DNA from 2 places in the Ensifer sp. GW821-FHT05G01 genome. Region 1 is predicted to be linked to the other one. Evidence: riboswitches for the same ligand, from Rfam matches in the RefSeq annotation. Region 1 holds a riboswitch; the other holds the start of a gene.
The links. Region 1 has a riboswitch for FMN ahead of AC07UR_RS12790 (6,7-dimethyl-8-ribityllumazine synthase). Riboswitches for the same ligand answer to the same signal wherever they lie in the genome.
Positions count from the first base shown of each region.

Region 2: it holds a riboswitch for FMN, as region 1 does, so the genes downstream of both, AC07UR_RS22835 (DMT family transporter) here and AC07UR_RS12790 (6,7-dimethyl-8-ribityllumazine synthase) in region 1, are expected to answer to the same signal.

Region 1 is NZ_JBWKSC010000004.1:324,699-334,463, reverse strand. Features, by position in the region: gene AC07UR_RS12795 (low temperature requirement protein A) at 209-1,486, shown strand; gene AC07UR_RS12790 (6,7-dimethyl-8-ribityllumazine synthase) at 1,903-2,376, opposite strand; FMN riboswitch at 2,468-2,722, opposite strand; gene AC07UR_RS12785 (ABC transporter ATP-binding protein) at 2,857-3,918, opposite strand; gene AC07UR_RS12780 (ABC transporter permease) at 3,931-4,713, opposite strand; gene AC07UR_RS12775 (ABC transporter permease) at 4,710-5,591, opposite strand; gene AC07UR_RS12770 (ABC transporter substrate-binding protein) at 5,705-6,811, opposite strand; gene AC07UR_RS12765 (MurR/RpiR family transcriptional regulator) at 6,999-7,877, opposite strand; gene AC07UR_RS12760 (N-formylglutamate amidohydrolase) at 8,053-8,826, shown strand; gene AC07UR_RS12755 (amino acid permease) at 8,939-9,765, shown strand, end outside.
Region 2 is NZ_JBWKSC010000010.1:91,928-101,692, forward strand. Features, by position in the region: gene AC07UR_RS22830 (esterase-like activity of phytase family protein) at 1-1,794, opposite strand, end outside; gene AC07UR_RS22835 (DMT family transporter) at 1,879-2,787, opposite strand; FMN riboswitch at 2,866-3,016, opposite strand; gene hupB (DNA-binding protein HupB) at 3,139-3,414, opposite strand; gene lon (endopeptidase La) at 3,636-6,056, opposite strand; gene clpX (ATP-dependent Clp protease ATP-binding subunit ClpX) at 6,434-7,711, opposite strand; gene clpP (ATP-dependent Clp endopeptidase proteolytic subunit ClpP) at 8,005-8,637, opposite strand; gene AC07UR_RS22860 (phospholipase D family protein) at 8,928-9,765, opposite strand, start outside.

The sequences.
Region 1 (9,765 bases):
GAACGGCTTCGCATGTGTCCTGGAAATGCGGTGATACCGCCATGCACGTTGATCCTCCCTCGCGCATTGCGGCGAGACGCCCGGCAGAGATGCCGGGCGTTTTCATGTTCAGCCAAAACCGGGTGATCTGGCACTGCCCGCTTGACGAAGCTTCTGAAAATATTTGAATATTCTTGCGTATCATCCCGTCTGCGAGGAATGCCGATCCATGTCCGACGCTACCACGACGCCACCCCGTGCCACAGCCCACCGCCTGGCACGCATGAGCGGCCGCGACACGCACGAACACCACCGCACGGCAACGACGCTCGAGCTTCTGTTCGACCTGACCTTCGTCATCGCCTTCAGCCTTGCCGCATCGCAACTTGCGCATCTGATGGCCGAAGGACATTTCAGGGCAGGGCTGATCGGCTTTACGCTCGCGATCTTCGCCATCTGCTGGGCCTGGATCAATTTCACCTGGTTCGCGTCAGCCTATGACACTGACGACTGGGTGTTTCGCTGCGTCACCATGGTGCAGATGGTCGGCGTGCTGATCCTGGCAATCGGCCTTCCTGCCATGTTCCACTCGATCGACGTGGGTGGGCATCTCGACAATGGCGTGATGGTGCTCGGCTATGTCGTCATGCGCGTGGCGATGATCTTCCAGTGGCTGCGCGCCACCCGGCAGGATCCGCAGCGGCGCGGTGCCTGCATGACCTATGTGATCGCCATCGGCATCGCCCAGCTCGGCTGGATCGTGCTGATCTTCTTCGATTTCTCGCTCACCGTGTCCATTGCCATGGTGGTGGTACTGACGGCGATCGAGATGCTTGGGCCCTATATCGCCGAGACGCGGTATGGTGGCACGCCCTGGCATGCGCACCATATCGCCGAGCGCTACGGCCTCCTGGCGATCATCGCGCTTGGCGAAGGTGTGGTCGGCACGGTCGCCTCGATCACCGCCGTTGTCGACGGGGAGGGCTGGAACCTCGACGTGGCGCTCGTATGCCTCGCCGGCACCGGCCTCACCTTCGGCATGTGGTGGATCTATTTCCTGCTGCCGAGTGCGGAGGTGCTACATGCGCACCGCAAGCGGTCCTTCGTCTGGGGCTATGGCCACATGTTCATCTTCGCCGCGATCGTTGCGACCGGCGCCGGCCTGCATGTCGCTGCCTACTACATCGAGCACAAGGCACATATCGGCTCGCTGGCAACGGTGCTGACTGTGGTCATCCCGGTCGGCGCGTACATCGGCCTCGTCTACGGCATGTATGCTTATCTGCTGCGGCAGGCGGAGCCGCTGCATGCGTGGCTGCTCGCCGGAACGGTGCTTGTGCTGGCAGCGTCGATCGCAGCGGCGATGGCAGGCGTCGACATGGCGGTCTGCCTGATTGTCGTGATGTTCGCGCCGTTCGTGACAGTCGTCGGCTTCGAGGCGGCGGGCCATCGTCACCGCATGGCGGCGTTGGAACGTTGCCTCGCCGAGGCCGAGCCGGCGCAGTGAGCCGCTGGAATTACTGAGTCGAAACAGCGGTTTGAGGGCCGTTGCTGGCGGGTCGATTCAGGTGGTTCAGAGGTTGATTCAAGAATGGGGTCGGGGCCTTCACTTGGATTTGTTCTTCACCCGTTTTGCGCAAAGCTGCCCCTCACCCTAGCCCTCTCCCCGCAGGCGGGGAGAGGGGACGGTCGCGTGCGCTTTCACTCGCCGTAAGCCCTGCGGTGCTATTTCGTCCGACAGCCTCGCCATCCGTTTTGCGGGTACCGACGACCGCAGCGTAGGGTGGTAAAGGCTGTGGCCATCGGATGACGGTGCTTGGACGCGAGAGCGCGCCACGCACGTCCTTCTCCCCGCCAGGCGGGGAGAAGGTGGCCGGCAGGCCGGATGAGGGGCTGCCGGTTACGATACGGTGTGGCGTCAGATCAGGCGTTGACCAGCGCCAGCTTGGCGCGGGCGTCGAGGATCTGGGCGCAGGCATTCGCGGCTTCTTCTCCCTTGGTGACGAAGTGTTCGCGGAAGAAGGCGATCAGCGGCGCGCTTTCCTGGAAATTGTGCGGGGTCAGCACGGCGGAAAGCACCGGCACGTCGGTGTCGAGCTGAACGCGCATCATGCCGTCGAGCACGGTGCCGGCGACGAAGTCATGCCGGTAGATGCCGCCATCGACGACGAAGGCGGTGCCGAGGATCGCGGCGTAGCGGCCGGTCTTGGCGAGCTTCTGGGCGTGCAGCGGGATTTCGAGTGCGCCCGGCACGTCGAAGATCTCGACATCGGCAGCCGAGCCGCCGAGCTTCGTCCATTGCGCGACGAAGGCGTCGACGCAGCGGTCGACGATGTCGGCGTGCCAACGGGCACGAACGATCGCAATCTTGGCGGTGGGGTGGGAAAGAATAGTCATGGTCTCAAGCCTTCCAGGGTTTGGCGTTTCCAATTTTCCCGTCGGGCGAACATGCATGCGCGCAAAACCCCGGCGTGGGGTTCACGATCCTGCTTGCTCTCTTCCATCCGGACTCTAACCGTCGGCTCCGGAATCTGACCGGATCTGCTGACCCCTGGAACCACTGCCGGCTCCAAGGCGCTCGCGGGCTTCGATCGCTGCATGTATCCTCAAATCTCACCGATTTAAGGACAAAACATGCAGCACGTTCAAGTTCTACAGCGACCTTTGCGCGTCTGTTAAGACGCGCGGCGCTGTAGCGATCGCTACCGCCGGTGGGGACTTTCACCCCGCCCTGAGAACAGGGCCGACTATATAGATCGGCCACGCGTGGTCAAACGCGTGGCGCGACGAAAATCCTGGAAATTACGACAGATTTTTCCAAGGCCGGCCGCCGCCGGGCGAAATGATTCCAGCGACGGTTGACCTTTCAACGCTCGGCTACTCGCGGATGACCAGCAGATCCTTGGCGGCGAAACGCAGCGTGACGTTGTCGCCGAAGGTCGGCGGCGTCAGGCCGGGGTCGTTGAACATGTCGAAAGAGATGACATCGCCGCCGATCCGCAGCTTGGTGCGGATGACCGAGCCGAGGAAGCTGGTCGAAACCACTTCACCGGTCAGTGCCGTATCACCCTTGGCGCTGTCGGCGATCGAGCCTGCCTCCGGGCGCAGCGCCAGCGAAATCGGGTCGCCACCCTTCATGCCGGCAATCTGCTCCTTCAGCGAGACCTGCTGGTTGCCAATGGCGACGGCGCCCGTGGCCGGGTCTGCGACCTTGGCCTCGATGATGTTGAGCGTGCCGACGAAGGAGGCGACGAAGCGGGTGGCAGGTGTGTTGTAGATCTCGAACGGCGTCCCGATCTGGTCAGCACGGCCGCCATTCATCACGACGATGCGATCCGAGATCGACAACGCCTCTTCCTGGTCATGGGTGACGAAGACGGTGGTGATGCCGAGTTGCTGCTGGATCTGGCGGATCTCCTCGCGCAGCGACACGCGGATCTTGGCGTCGAGCGCCGACAGCGGCTCGTCGAGCAAAAGCACCTGCGGCTTGACGGCGAGCGCGCGGGCGAGTGCCACGCGCTGCTGCTGGCCGCCGGACAGCTGGTAGGGGAAACGGTCGGCCAGGTGCTCGAGCTTGATCAGGCTCAGCATCTGCTTGACGCGCGTGTCGGTCTCCGCCTTCGGCGCACCGGCGACCTTCAGGCCGAAGGCTACGTTGTCGTGCACGTTCATGTTCGGAAACAGAGCGTAGGCCTGGAACACCATGCCGATATTGCGCTGGTTCGGTTTCAGCGTGCCCTGGTCCTTGCCGTTGATGACGATGGATCCGCTGGAGGGCGTCTCGAAACCGGCGATCATGCGCAAGACGGTGGTCTTGCCGCAGCCCGAGGGCCCAAGGAACGAGACGAACTCGCCTTTCTCGATCGCCATGTCGAAGCCATGCACGACTTGCACGGGGCCGAAGGATTTCTGGATGTTGGTCAGTGTCAGGAAACTCATATGAACCGATCCTCAGGCCTTGGGAGGCGCGCTTTTTTGGAAGCGCGAGACGAGCTGGATGAGGCCGAGGCAGCCCCAGGTGATGCCGAACGCGATGACGGCGAGGGCGGCTGGCTCATAGGCGCGGTTGGCGCCCAGAAGCTGCATATACGGACCGAAGGCCGGCCTGTTCAAAAGCGCTGCCATGGTGAATTCGCCGATGACGATGGCAAACGTCAGGAAGGCGCCGGAGAGCACCGCGACCAGGACATTCGGCAGAATGATCCGGCCGAGAATGGTCGCCCATCCTGCCCCGAGGCTTTGAGCGGCCTCTGTCAGAGTGGCGATGTCGATCGTGCGAAGCCCGGTGTCTACGGCCCTGTACATGTAGGGAAGGGCGAGGATGGCATAGCCGAACATCAGAAGCACATTGGTGCCCGCGATCGATCCGGTCAGCGGCAGCCAGCTCGAGGTGTTGTAGAGGCGGATGTAGCCGAAGACGATGACGATCGCCGGGATGACGAGCGGCAGCAGCGTGATGAACTCGATGTAGGGCCGCAACCGCGGCAGCTTCAGGCGAACCCAGTAGGCCGTCGGCACCACGAGCAGCACGCCGAAGGCGATGGTGAACAGCGCCTGCATGATGGAATAGGTGAAGGTCTCCTGGAAGCGCGGATCGCTGAAGACCTTGCCATAGGCGTCGAAGGAATACTCGCCGCGACGCATCTTCAGCGAGAAGTTCGTCATGCCGATGAGCGGCAGGGTGAAATAGAGGAGGCCGAAAATGAGGGCCCCCCAGGCCCATATCTTCTTCATTTCAGCCACCTCTCGCTGCGGGCGCGAAGCCAGATGTAGATCGCGTTGGCGATGCCCGTGACGACGATCATGCCGAAGGCGAGTGCGTAGCCGAGGTGCGGATTGCCGAGAACGTCGCCGCGGATCTGGGCGAAGAGCAGGATGGGGACGATCGAGAGCGACGAGCCGGTGAGCGCGATCGCCGTCGCGACGGCTCCGAAGGCGTTGGCGAAGAGGAGCGCGAGGGTGCCGAGAAGTGAAGGCAGCAGGATCGGGAAGGCGACCATGCGCCAGTACTGCAGGCCGGTGGCACCGAGAATTTCGGCAGCCTCGCGCCACTCGCGCTTCAATCCGTCGAGAGCCGGGGTGATGATGAGGATCATCAGCGGAATCTGGAAGAACAGATAGGTGACGGTCAGCCCCCAGAACGACAGGAGGTTGAAGCCGAGCAGCCTGAGGTCGAGACCGAAGTTCGAGCGCAGGAACACGGTAAGGATGCCGACGGGGCCGAGCGTTGCGAGAAACGCGAAGGCGAGCGGGACGCCGGCGAAGTTCGAAGCGACGCCGGAAAAGGTCAAAAGCGGTCCGCGGATCCATTTCGGCAGACTGCCGAAGACGACGGCAGACGCAATCGCAAAGCCGATCAGGCAGCCGAGAAGCGCCGAGGCGATGCTGATCTTGATGGAGATCCAGTAGGCCGACAGGATCGACGGCGTGAACAGGCCGATGATGTTGTCGAAGGTGAAGCTGCCATCAGGCGTCTGGAAGGCGCCGACCACGATCTTCATCGTTGGCAGAATCAGAAAAAGGAACACGAACGCTGCAAAGGGCAGGACGCCGAGCCAGTGAAGCGGAAGACGGCGCGCAGGTGGCCTGGCGCCGGTGTGAGCAGATGACATTCCGTTCGCCCCGAGAAGCCGCGTTACGGACGCGGTCGTTCATTGAATTGCTTATCGATATCGCATCTGCCCCGGCCGGAAAACCGGCCGGGGCAGCATGATTGTGGAAACGCTTACTGAACGTTGGCGCCGACCACGGAATCCCAGGCGCCGGTGACCGCTGCCTTGTTGGCATCGACTTCTTCGAGCGTCGGGAAGTAGGCCTTTTCGTAGGCAGCTGCCGGCGGCAGGGCGTCGATCAGTTCCTGCGGAACCTTGCCGGCCTTGACCATGGCGTTGAAGCGGGTCGGGTGGCAGAAGCCCTTCAGCCAGCCGAGCTGACCTTCGTCGGAGTAGAGGTGTTCCATCCACAGCTTGGCGGCGTTCGGGTGCGGCGCATAGGCCGAGATGCCCTGAACGTAGACGCCGGCGAGAACGCCGCTTGCAGGAACGACGACTTCGGTCGGCGGGTTGCCGTTAAGCGTCTTCGCCCAGCCGAGAGCGTTGTAGTCCCAGGCAACGACGATCGGGGTCGAGCCCTGGGCGAGCGTGCCGGACTTGCCGATAACCGGAACGAAGTTGCCGGCCTTGTTGAGCTCGGCAAAGTAGGCGAGACCGGCTTCACCGGCTTCCTTGCCCGACTTGGCGCCCTTGGCGAGGCCAGCAGCGAGAACGCCGAGGATCGCCTGGTTCGAGGCGCGCGGGTCGCCGGCGAGTGCCACCTGGCCGGCATATTCCGGCTTCAAGAGGTCGGCCCAGTCCTTCGGCGCGTTGGCGACGAGGTCCTTGTTCACCAGGAAGGACATGACGCCGTAGTAGTCGCCGTACCAGTAGCCTTCGGCATCCTTGACGCTGTCAGGAATTTCGTCCCAGGTCGACACCTTGTAGGGCTGCAGCAGGCCTTCGGCCTTCATCTGCGGACCGAAAGCGAGGCCGACGTCGACAACGTCAGGCGCCTGCGGGCCCTTGTTGTCCTTGTTGGCCTTGACGGCCTCGACTTCGTCGGCAGAGCCGGCGTCGGGGTTCAGTTCGTTGACCTGGATTTCCGGATACTTGGCCTTGAAGGCGGCGATGACGTCGCCATAGCCGCACCAGTCGTGGGGCAGGGCAACGGTGGTCAGCATGCCTTCCTTCTTGGCAGCTTCGATGAGCTCTGCGCTCGGCTCGGCAGCGGCAATGGCCGTCGTTGCCAATAGAATGGCGGTGGAAAGCGAGAGCAGGCGTTGAGTCGTTGAAATCACTGGCGTTCTCCTTATGGGTTTTCAGTCAATTTCGGCGATGCTGTTAAAGAGATGCTATGAAACTTGTGTGACAGCGATCTGTCTGTTCGCGCCGCCCATGTCGTTGGAAGAACAAATCTTTTTCCGACACGGCGCCTTCACTGAGACACATGTGCATAAAACTTCGTGAACGTTCCGGCTGTCCCTCCTAAACCGGTTTGCGAAAGATGCGGGTCGAATCGAACAGCCCCTCGAGCGTCTTCATCCGGTCGCGTGTCGCGTCCCAGTTGGAGCTCTGCACGGCTTCGATCAACGCTTCGACCAGAAACAGGATGACGACCGAACTGTCCCAGGCGGATGGCACCTCGATCTGCGAGCGGAAAACCTTGGAGGCGGATTTGGCGACCGGTGAACTCCAGCGATCGGTAAAGAGCACGATCTCGACGCCGCGGTCGCGGGCGGATTTCGCGAGTGTCTCCATCTCCTGCTCGTAGCGGCGGATGTCGAAGAGAATCAGCACGTCGCCATGGCGCATGTCGAGCACGTAATGCGGCCAGGCGCTGGCATTGGAGGCGATTTCGGTGACGCCAGGGCGGATGACCTGCAGGTGGGTAAAGAGATAATCGGCAACGGCGCGGGTGATGCGGCCGCCCAGCAGATAGACGTTGCGCTTGCGGTCGGCGACAAGGGCTACCGCTTCGTCGAATTCCTGCGGTTCGATCTGCGACAGCGTCTCGCGCATGTTGTTCATGGCGGCGTCGGCAAAGCGGTTGAGCGTGTGGGTACCCGGCGCGCTTGCAGCCCAGCGGTCATGCTTGGTGATCGGGTTGGAAATCGTCGCTTCCAGCTCCTGGTGCAGCCGCGACTGAAAATCGGGAAAGCCTTTGAAACCAAGCTTTTGCACCATGCGGGCGACTGTTGGTGTCGACACGCCGGCGTTCTCGGCGACCGTGGTGATCGAACCGAGTCCCGAGACCGGATAATTGTCGAGAAGTGTCTCCGCCAACTGCCTTTCCGCGCGGGTCAGCGCGGTGAAGTGGGCATTGATCACATCCGACACCGTCGTGGATGTCGCCTTGCTGGTCAAATCGGTTCCCCTGAACTGGTCTAATGCCAGTTTGTGACAGATTAAACATCGCTGTCACAATTGGAGTCAATCGCAATTTTGAAGAGATCGTTTCAGATTTCGATTGACACTGGCTAATCTCTGAACAAATCTTTTCATTAATGAACGTCTAACGGGGCAAGAGGGGATGCCGGTGTTGACGCGACTTTTGACCGATACAGATGGCGATCCGGTTGCGATCGAGAATGCGGCCGGCAGAGGCGAAATCGTTCTCGTTTGCGAACATGCATCGCGCCGGGTGCCCGAGCGGCTGGGTTCGCTCGGCCTTTCGCAGCAGGCGCTCGAAAGCCACATCGCCTGGGATCCCGGCGCGCTCGCCGTTGCCGAGCTCCTGTCGCGCAAGCTCGATGCGGCGCTGATTTACCAGCGCTTCTCGCGCCTTGCCTATGATTGCAACCGTCCGCCGGAGGCCGACGGCGCCATGCCTGCCGTCAGCGAAGTTTTCGAGGTTCCCGGCAACCGCGATTTGGCAGAGGACGAGCGGCAGGCGCGTGTCGACGAGATCTACCTGCCGTTTCACGACGCCGTCAGCCGGTTCGTCACCGAGCGCAAGGCGAAGGGCAAGCCGCCCGTGGTTGTCACCATGCACTCGTTCACGCCCGTCTATTTCGGCAAGCCGCGTTCAGTCGAGGTCGGCATATTGCATGACGCCGACAGCCGGCTCGCCGACCAGATGCTGACCTTCGCCACCAAGGGCAAGGTTGCCTACGACATCCGCCGCAACGAGCCCTACGGGCCGGCCGATGGTGTCACGCATAGCCTGATCGAATACGGCGTCCACAACGGATTGCCGAATGTGATGATCGAGATCCGCAACGATCTCATTCGAAACGAGATCGGCCAGAGGGTCATGGCCGATTATCTGGAAGGGTTGCTCAGCCAAGGCGTGGCGGCACTTTCAGCACAATAAAAGACCCTGGGGAGCGGCTTTGCCGCGGTCCTGTTCCGGCTTGCCGGGGCAGGTAGTGATGGGATCCTGCCGCAATGGGGCGGCCGGGTCTGAAGAAATCAGGGGAAGAAAAATGTCAGACTACAGTGATCTCGACAAAAAGCAGGATATGCAGGTCCTGCATTCGATGGGCTATGCCCAGGAGCTCGAGCGGCGAATGAGCCGGTTCTCGAACTTCGCGGTCTCGTTCTCGATCATCTGCATTCTCTCCGGCGGCATCAATTCGCTGGCCCAGGCAACGTCGGGTGCGGGTGGGGCCGCCATCGGCATCGGCTGGCCGCTCGGCTGCTTCATCTCGCTCGTCTTTGCCGTTGCCATGGCGCAGATCAGCTCGGCCTATCCGACCGCCGGCGGCCTCTATCACTGGGGCTCGATCCTCGGCAACCGCTTCACCGGCTGGCTGACCGCCTGGTTCAACCTGCTCGGTCTCGTTACTGTGCTGGGCGCCATCAATGTCGGCACCTACTACTTCTTCATGGGCTCGTTCGGCACACCGTATTTCGGCCTTGAGGATACGACGCTGACGCGGATCATCTTCCTGGCGGTCATCACCGGCGCCCAGGCTCTGGTCAACCACATGGGTATCGGGCTTACGGCCAAGCTCACCGATTTCTCGGGCTACCTGATCTTCGCAACGTCGATCCTGCTCGCTGTCGTGTGCCTTGCCGTTGCCGACAGCTACGACATCGCCCGCCTCTTCACCTTCTCCAACTATTCCGGTGAAGCCGGCGGCAATGTCTGGCCGGCAACCTCGGGCTCGTGGGTCTTCCTGCTCGGTCTCTTGCTGCCAATCTATACGATCACCGGCTACGATGCGTCGGCGCATACCTCGGAAGAAACCGTGAAAGCTGCCGAATCCGTGCCGCGCGGCATGGTCTCGTCGGTGCTGTGGTCGGCGCT
Region 2 (9,765 bases), on a different contig from region 1:
GAGCTTGACGAAGCCCTTCTGGTCGTCCTTCCATTCGCGCTGGACGGCCATCCAGAGCACCTGATCGTCGCCTTCGCCGACGACCGTCACACCCTCGAAGCCGAAGCGCGTCTCGCCTGCACGCAGAGCTTCGGGAAGAGCGATCTCCTTCTTGATTTCGCCCTTCTTGTTCACCTTCAGCAGTGCATGGCTATAGAGTTTGTCGGAGTTGCCTTCGGAAGCAAGCCAGAAGCCCCCTTCCCCATCATTGGCGACGCCTTCGATGTCGAGCTTCTGTGCCGGCGCGCCGTCGCGGGTGATGCGGAGCGTCTCGGTGATCAGCGCCGGCTTCTGGGTCGCGTCGATGGTGAAGATGGTCGGCTGCGACGCATAGACGGAATCATTGACGGCACGCAGGAAACCCGGCTTGTCGGCAACGGCGGCCAGACCCGAAAGCGCGCCAAACCCGACAGGTAGACCATCCTTGTCGGCCGAGCGGATCTGCGGATAGGCAGCCTCGCCTTCGCCACGCTCGTAGATCATCACATGCGAGCGAGCGCCGCCGTCCTCGCCAAGGTCGACCTCGTTGGCGGTGGCAAGCAGATTGCGCGACGGGATCGCAACGGCGCCTTCCGGCGAGATACCCGACGGCAACAACTGCAGCAGTTCCGGCTCGGCGCCGGTGTCCTTGTAGACGCCGACGACGGATGCGCGTTCAGCAAGCACGAACAACAGATTGTCGTCGCCGAACTTCGCGGCCTCGAGGCCCTCCGGCTCGACGCCCTTGGCCGACGAGCGCTTCTCCGGGTAATGGCCGATCGACGCAATCGCGTGTTCGAAGCTGGCGCCGGACTCGAACAGCACCTTGCCGGTCGTATCGAAAATCGTGAAGCCGCGCGAACCGCCCTCGTAGTCGCCCTCGTTGGCAACGACGATGCGGGTGTCGTCGAGCCACTTGACGGCATCGGGCTCGCGCTTGCGGCCGGGCTGCTCGTCCTTGAAGGCGACCGCGCCGTCGCGCTTGGTATCGATGTCCTTGAGGTCGACGCTGCCTGCAGAGAAATGCGTCTTCACCGTCGCCGACTTGGCATCGATGATGACGATGTGGTTGTTCTCCTGCAGTGTCAGCGCAATCTCGTCCTTGCCGTTGAAGGAAACGAATTCCGGCTCCGGATCGTCGCCGGCAACGTCGGCAAGGCCCGTCAGGGTCACGTGCTTGATCGTGGCGCAATCGGCAACACCGTCCTTCAGCGACAAGATCACCAGGTCGCCGGCAGGCATCTGCGGGATCTTGCCGTCATTGACCTCCTCGTCACGCTCATTCTCGATGGCGATCGCGGCAAGCGTGCGGTCCTTGTTGACCGCGACGGAGTCCGGCTGACCGCCGAGATCGCAGGTCGCTTCGATCTTCTTGGAGGCGACGTCGACGGTGGCGAGGAAGCCGGAGGGCTTGATGAAGCTTTCGCGCGTGTTGACGGCCACGAGTGCCTTGGCACCAGCGACGGTCACCGATGTCGGCTCGCCATCGAACGAAACGATGCCGGCCGCCTTCGGCGCCTTGGCGTCTGTGATGTCGATGAGGCCGATGCGCTTGCCGGGGCTATCGGAATAAATCAGCGTGTTGCCGTCTTCGGTGGCCGTGATGATTTCCGCAGAAGTCGTTTCCTTGCGGGCGTCACCTTCCAGATTGTCGGCAACGGCGAAGGACGCGATACGATTGAACACCGGTTCGGCAGCAGCCGGAAAAGCAACAGACGCAAGAAGCATGGCGGCGAGCGCCGTTCTGCATGATGAAATGGTCATGAAATCCCCCATGTCGAATATCCAAAACAAGGGGGTTCTGCGGGATGGCGATGACAGGCGCATGACAATCCCGCAGCTTTGTTGTGCAGCGTCGCTTTACGCGCTTGCGCGCTCGCGTTTCATCTCGTGGCGCATGATGAAGAGCGAGGCGCCGAGGATCAATGCGGCTCCCAGCCAGAGATAACCGCTCGGCGCATAACCGAAGACGAGCCAGCCGGCGAGAACGTTGAGTGGCAACTTGAGATCATCGAAGGGCTGCACATAGGCGGCATCGGCAACCGTATACGCCAGCGTCAACAGAAACTGTGCCACGACGGTCAGGAGCCCCGCCAGCGCCAGCAGCGCGAGCATGGTGCCGCTCGGCACGACGAAGCCTGCCGACAGCGCCAGCACGCCGTTGATCGGCGTCAGAAGCACGAGCAGCCACACTGTGATCGTCTCGGGACGCTCGATGCCGGTCAGGCTCTTCGTGATCAGCGACGACGCACCCCAAAGCAGCGCCGAGAGAACCGGCAGCAAGGCTGCCCAGGTGAAACTCTCCGACCAGGGCTGCAGAATGATCGCAGCGCCGGCAAAACCAACTGCCGCAGCGCCCCAACGGGACGCGCCGACGCGTTCGCCAAGGAAGAGCCGTGCACCGAGAATGATGAAGAACGGTGACGTCATCACCAGCGCGATCGCCTGCCAGATCGGGACGGAGGCCAGGCCCGAAACCCAGGCCCCGACCCCCAGGGCTGCGAGGCCTACGCGGACGATGTGACGCCAGGGATAAACGGTGCGCATCGCCGATAGACCGACCCGCAACAGGAAAGGCAGGGAGAAGATGAGCGCGAACGCATATTGCCAGAAGGCGGTCGAGGTGGCGGAAAAGCCGAGTTGCATCGTCATCCATTGCGTGACGACATTCAGCAGAGCAAAGGCAACGCCGGCCAGTATCATCCAGGCGGCCCCGGCCATGGCACGGGAGGTGAAAAATGCTTGAGTAGTCTCGCTCATGTCCTTCATCCGCAAACAGGGACCAACAAAAACCAGGACGCATGAGCGCAGGGTGCGAAGACGGGCAGCCGTGCCCTTCGCATCCACGATCATTCTCTTTCATCCGGACTGTGACCGTCGGCTCCGGAATTGCACCGGATCTGCTATCCTTCCAGCCCACAAAGGCTGGAAGTGCTCGCGGGCTTGAGCCGAAGCCCTTACCGCCGGTGGGGACTTTCACCCCGCCCTGAGAACAGGCTGAGCCGTAGACCAAAGCCTGCGCTGCTGCAAGGCCACCCGAAAATGCAGAAGGGTCCGGCGTGAGCCGAACCCTTCAAGACTTGGACTGCCGGCCTCGTATCCGGCCGTCAAGCAAACTTATCAGCCGTTAACGGCATCCTTCAGGCCCTTGCCGGCCGTGAACTTCGGAACGTTACGTGCCGGGATGTCAACTTCAGCGCCCGTGGACGGGTTGCGGCCCTTGGAGGCTTCGCGACGCGAAACGGAGAAGTTGCCGAAACCGACGAGGCGAATGTCGCCACCGTTCTTCAGTTCAGCCTGGATGGTCTCGAAAACTGCATCAACTGCGGAAGATGCGTCGGTCTTGGAAAGTCCGGCCTTCTCAGCAACGGCAGACACGAGCTCATTTTTGTTCATGTTTCCACCCCTTTCAAAATGGTTCGAAACGACTGTGTTTTTAAGCCGCGGCGGCTTGCGCATCGCCCGCGTCTTGCCATTCCCAATTGCGCCTAATCCCTTGGAATGCAAGGCTTGCGGCATGCTTTTACAACAAAAAAGACCGGCCAGGGGCCGGTCTTCCTTGTTTTTCTGCCAAATGAGCCTGAGACGAGCAAAATTGCGCCCGCCAGCCCTGTCGATCAGTGGGCGATGGAAGCGCCCGCTTCGTCCTGCGAATCAACCGCAGCGACGGTTGCCGGCTCATTTGCCGGGTCCCATTCGATCGGCTCCGGGACGCGGATGAGAGCGTGTTCGAGCACTTCGCCCATCCGCGAGACCGGGATGATCTCCAGCACGTTCTTCACGTTGTCCGGAATCTCGGCCAGATCCTTGGCATTCTCCTCAGGGATCAGCACCTTCTTGATGCCGCCGCGGACGGCAGCCAGCAGCTTTTCCTTCAGACCGCCGATCGGCAGCACGCGGCCGCGAAGGGTGATTTCACCCGTCATCGCCACATCCTTGGAGATCGGAATACCGGTCATCACGGAGACGATCGCCGTTGCCATGGCAACACCGGCCGACGGGCCATCCTTGGGCGTCGCGCCTTCCGGCAAGTGCACGTGGATGTCGCGCTTGTCGAACAGCGGCGGCTCGATGCCGAAGTCGATCGCGCGCGAACGGACGTAAGACGCCGCCGCAGAAATCGATTCCTTCATCACGTCACGCAGGTTGCCTGTAACGGTCATGCGGCCCTTGCCGGGCATCATGACGCCTTCGATCGTCAGCAGTTCGCCGCCGACCTCTGTCCAGGCAAGTCCTGTGACCACGCCAACCTGATCGTCGCGCTCGGCTTCACCGTGCCGGTACCGCGGCACGCCCAGGTAATCCGGGATGTTTTCAGCGGTGACGGCTACGGACTTGGCCTTGCCCTTGATGATCTCGGTCACAGCCTTGCGGGCGAGCTTCATCAGTTCGCGCTCGAAGTTACGAACGCCCGCTTCACGCGTGTAGGTCTGGATGATCGCCATCAGCGCACCGTCGGTGACCGAAAACTCCTTCGGCTGCAGCGCATGATCGCGGATCGCCTTCGGCAGCAGGTGCCGCTTGGCGATCTCCAGCTTTTCCTCTTCGGTGTAGCCGGCAATGCGGATCACTTCCATGCGGTCCATCAGCGGCGCCGGAATGTTCAGCGTGTTCGCCGTGGTGATGAACATCACGTTGGACAGATCGTATTCGACTTCCAGGTAGTGGTCCATGAAGGTCGAGTTCTGTTCCGGATCCAGCACCTCCAAGAGGGCCGACGACGGGTCGCCGCGGAAGTCCTGGCCCATCTTGTCGATCTCGTCGAACAGGAAGAGCGGGTTGGACTTCTTTGCCTTCTTCATCGACTGGACGACCTTGCCGGGCATCGAACCGATGTAGGTGCGGCGGTGACCGCGGATTTCCGCTTCGTCACGAACGCCACCCAGCGCCATGCGCACGTACTCACGGCCGGTCGCCTTGGCGATCGACTTGGCAAGCGAGGTCTTGCCGACGCCCGGAGGGCCAACGAGGCACAGGATCGGGCCCTTGATCTTCGTCGAACGCGCCTGAACGGCCAGGTACTCGACGATGCGTTCCTTGACCTTGTCGAGGCCGAAGTGATCGACGTTGAGCACTTCCTCGGCATGGTTCAGGTCGGTCTTGATCTTGGACTTTTTGCCCCACGGCATGCCCAGCAGCCAATCCAGATAGTTGCGCACGACGGTTGCTTCCGCCGACATCGGGCTCATCTGGCGCAGCTTCTTCAGCTCCGCATCAGCCTTTTCGCGCGCTTCTTTCGAGAGCTTGGTCTTGGCGATGCGCTCTTCGATTTCGGCCATCTCGTCGCGGCCGTCTTCGCCGTCGCCGAGTTCCTTCTGGATCGCCTTCATCTGTTCGTTGAGGTAGTACTCGCGCTGGGTCTTCTCCATCTGGCGCTTGACGCGCGAGCGGATACGCTTTTCCACCTGCAAGACGGAGATCTCACCTTCCATGAAGCCGAGCGCCTTTTCGAGACGCATCTTCACGCTGGTGGTTTCCAGCATTTCCTGTTTCTCGACGATCTTGATCGACAGATGCGAAGCGACCGTGTCGGCAAGCTTCGAATAATCTTCGATCTGGCTCGCGACGCCGACGACCTCAGGAGAGATCTTCTTGTTGAGCTTCACGTAGCTTTCGAATTCGGAGACGACCGAGCGGCTGAGCGCCTCGATCTCAACCGGGTCTTCCTCCGGCTCGTCGAGCGCCTGTGCTGTCGCTTCATAGAATTCTTCACGCGGCGTGTAGTTGTCGATCTTGGCGCGCGTGCGCCCTTCGACCAGCACCTTGACGGTGCCGTCGGGCAGCTTCAGCAGCTGCAGAACATTGGCAATCGTGCCTACCTGGTAGATCGCGGAGGGTTCCGGATCGTCGTCCGTCGCGTTGATCTGGGTGGCAAGCATGATCTGCTTGTCGGTCCCCATGACTTCTTCTAGCGCACGGATGGACTTCTCACGGCCGACGAAAAGCGGCACGATCATGTGCGGGAAGACTACAATGTCGCGAAGCGGCAAGACCGGATAGGTCGCGCTTTCGGTCGCCGGAGACGTTTTGCTCGTCATGTCATTTCCTTTCCGTCCCGATTTCGGGCCCGTTCCCGGGAGCCACAGCGGCACTCCCGGTTGTCATGTTTTCCACATGAAAGTGGAGTGCTAGAGAGTCCTTTTCAAGGCTCGACGCGACATCCACCATCATTGGCCGGGTCCTTCTGACTACGCTTTATTGCTGTTGCGTACCTTGCGACGGAAAACGAGGCTTCAAGGGTGCGCAACGGCCGAGGCCCGTTACTGAATCGTCACATCATTGCGTTGTTAAGACACTTTAGCAACAACCGAATTGTTAAATCTCGCGCCGCAGAAGCCATCTCAACAACTAAGTGTGGGGTCATGAAAAAGCCCGCACGAGGCGGGCTTTTTCAAATCTGATCTGTGCTTCGCGCTTAGGCCGAGACGTTGGTCTTCTCTTCCGAGCGCTCGGAATAGATGTAGAGCGGCCGTGCTGCACCCTTCACCACCTCGTCGGAAATCACGACTTCGCGGACGCCTTCGAGCGTCGGCAGCTCGAACATCGTGTCGAGCAGGATCTTTTCCATGATCGAGCGCAGGCCACGTGCGCCGGTCTTGCGCACGATGGCGCGACGGGCGATCTCGCGCAGCGCGTCCTCGTGGAAGGTCAGCTCGACGTCTTCCATCTCGAACAGCCGCTGGTACTGCTTGATAAGAGCGTTCTTCGGCTCGGACAGGATCTGGATCAGCGCGTCTTCGTCCAGGTCTTCGAGCGTCGCCAGAACCGGCAGACGTCCGATGAATTCCGGGATGAGGCCGAACTTGACCAGGTCTTCCGGCTCCAGCTCGCGCAGAACCTCGCCGACGCGGCGATCTTCGGGTGAACGGACCGTTGCGCCGAAACCGATCGATGTCTTCTCGCCGCGGGCGGAAATGATCTTGTCGAGGCCGGCGAATGCACCGCCGCAGATGAACAGGATGTTAGTCGTATCCACCTGCAGGAATTCCTGCTGCGGATGCTTGCGGCCACCCTGCGGCGGCACGGAGGCGACGGTGCCCTCCATGATCTTCAGCAGCGCCTGCTGCACGCCCTCGCCCGAAACGTCACGGGTGATCGACGGGTTGTCGGACTTGCGCGAGATCTTGTCGACTTCGTCGATGTAGACGATGCCGCGCTGGGCGCGCTCGACGTTGTAGTCGGCAGCCTGAAGCAGCTTCAGGATGATGTTTTCGACGTCTTCACCGACATAGCCGGCTTCCGTCAACGTCGTTGCGTCAGCCATCGTGAAGGGCACGTCAATGATGCGCGCAAGCGTCTGCGCGAGATAGGTCTTGCCGCAACCGGTCGGGCCGACGAGCATGATGTTCGACTTCGCCAACTCCACATCGCTGCCCTTGGCCGCGTGGGCCAGGCGCTTGTAGTGATTGTGCACGGCGACCGACAGGATGCGCTTCGCCTGCTGCTGGCCGATGACGTACTCGTCGAGGACCTTGATGATTTCCTGGGGGGTAGGAACACCATCGCGGGACTTGACCATCGAGGTCTTGTTCTCTTCGCGAATGATGTCCATGCAGAGCTCGACGCATTCATCGCAGATGAAAACCGTCGGTCCGGCAATCAGCTTGCGGACTTCGTGCTGGCTCTTGCCGCAAAACGAACAATAAAGCGTATTCTTCGAGTCACCGCCGTTGCTACCGCTGACCTTGCTCATTTCCATTTCCTTCCAGCACGCCGGATATCCTCGAAAAGATACCACGGACCACTCAATTCGCCCCGCGCAAAGATCTGCGCTGCATTAAGAGGGCTTCCGGGAGTACCCACCGTATCAGGGCATTTTGCCCAAGATTCGGCCGCAACGACTCTCCCACCTAACTCTGAACCCTATGCCTTCACAGCTCAACATAGCATTAAGGGTTCATCTTAGCGGCTTTACCCCCTCGATAAAGCCCTTTCACTATTACAATTGTGTCACAATTGCATCTATCGTGACACAAAAGCGCGCCATCACGCCTGCTCTGCAGCCTCGATCGCTTCGCGCGACGTGATGACCTTGTCGATCAGACCCCAGTCGAGCGCCTCGTCGGAACTCATGAAATGGTCGCGATCGAGCGTCTGTTCAACCTCTTCGTAGGTCCGGCCGCAATGCTTGACGTAAACCTCGTTGAGGCGACGCTTCATCTTGAGGATGTCCTTAGCGTGGCGCTCGATGTCGGAGGCCTGGCCCTGGAAACCGCCGGACGGCTGATGAACCATGATGCGCGAATTCGGGGTGGCGAAACGCATGTCCTTGTGGCCGGCAGCCAGCAGAAGCGAGCCCATCGAGGCGGCCTGGCCGATGCAGAGCGTCGAAACAGCCGGCTTGATGAACTGCATGGTGTCGTAGATCGCCATGCCAGCGGTAACGACGCCGCCCGGAGAATTGATGTAAAGCGCGATTTCCTTTTTCGGATTTTCCGCTTCAAGGAAAAGAAGCTGGGCGCAGACGAGCGTCGCCATCTGATCTTCGACCGGACCGGTCAGGAAGATGATGCGCTCTTTCAGAAGGCGCGAAAAGATATCGTAGGAACGTTCGCCGCGGTTGGTCTGCTCCACAACCATCGGCACCAGCGCCATGGCGGTATCAACTGGATTTCTCATATCGAACCTTCATCAATCGGGCCCGCAAAACCTTTGCGAGCCGGGAATCACAGGATTAGCCTTCTGCTCCTACATAGAGTGTCAACACCCTTCACTTCAAGTCGCGAACGTCCGATAACCTTAATCGGCGGCGCCCTTCCAGCCTAAGAACAGAACTCCTCCACACGTGATTGCTGATAGAACATTTTTTCGCCAACGCCTTCGCCGGCGCCTTGGCTTTTGCGCTTTGCGCACAGCATTCGCCGCCGCTCGGTAAACGAACGGTAAACCCGTGCACGCTGGCAGCGACGTCAGAGCTGAGATTCGATCGGCAGGATGCGAATGAGCCCAGCGATGAAGCGCCGCAGCAGACTGGCATCCGGCTCGCCCCGTAACAATCGCTCTGTCCCGTTGGACCGGTCGTGCCAGACAAGCCGCGTGCCTTCGAGGCCGAGCCGGTAACTGACGGAAGGCGCCGTCTCCTCCTCAAACATCTTCACGAGTTCACCCGCAAGCGCGGCATCCGTAAAAACCACGCCCATCTCGGTATTCAGCGATGCCGACCGCGGATCGAAGTTCATCGAACCGACGAAGCCGTTGAGACCATCGACGACAAAGGCCTTGCTGTGAAGGCTGGCATTGCGCCGGCCGAACAGGGACATGCGATGGCTTTCGACGGCATCGCCCTGCTCTTTCAGTTCGAAGAGCTCGATGCCGGCGCGAACGAGGCTTCGACGATATTTCACATAGCCGCCGTGAACGGCGGCCACGTCGGTGGCGGCCAGCGAGTTGGTGAGCACCGCCACCCGCGCGCCATTCTTCACCAGAGCCGTCAGTTCGCGTGTCCCGGCGGTGCCGGGAATAAAGTATGGCGAGATGATGCGCAGATCCCTCTTTGCCGCCTGGATTAGGGGGAAGAGTTCGCGCAGCAGCCAGTTCTGCCGCTTCTGCATCAGGGCCTTCTCGGGCGGATCGGCCTTAAGACGGACATCGTCGATCCAATGCAGCGCCTTCGATCCGCTAAAGGACGCCTCGCCCCCCATCACATCGGCCACGCGCTCCAGATAGAAACGAGCGGCGGGTGTTCGCGCATGCGCGTCGAGCGCGTCCCTAAGGGCCGGCAGGTATTGTTTGCGCGGGGTGCGCAAC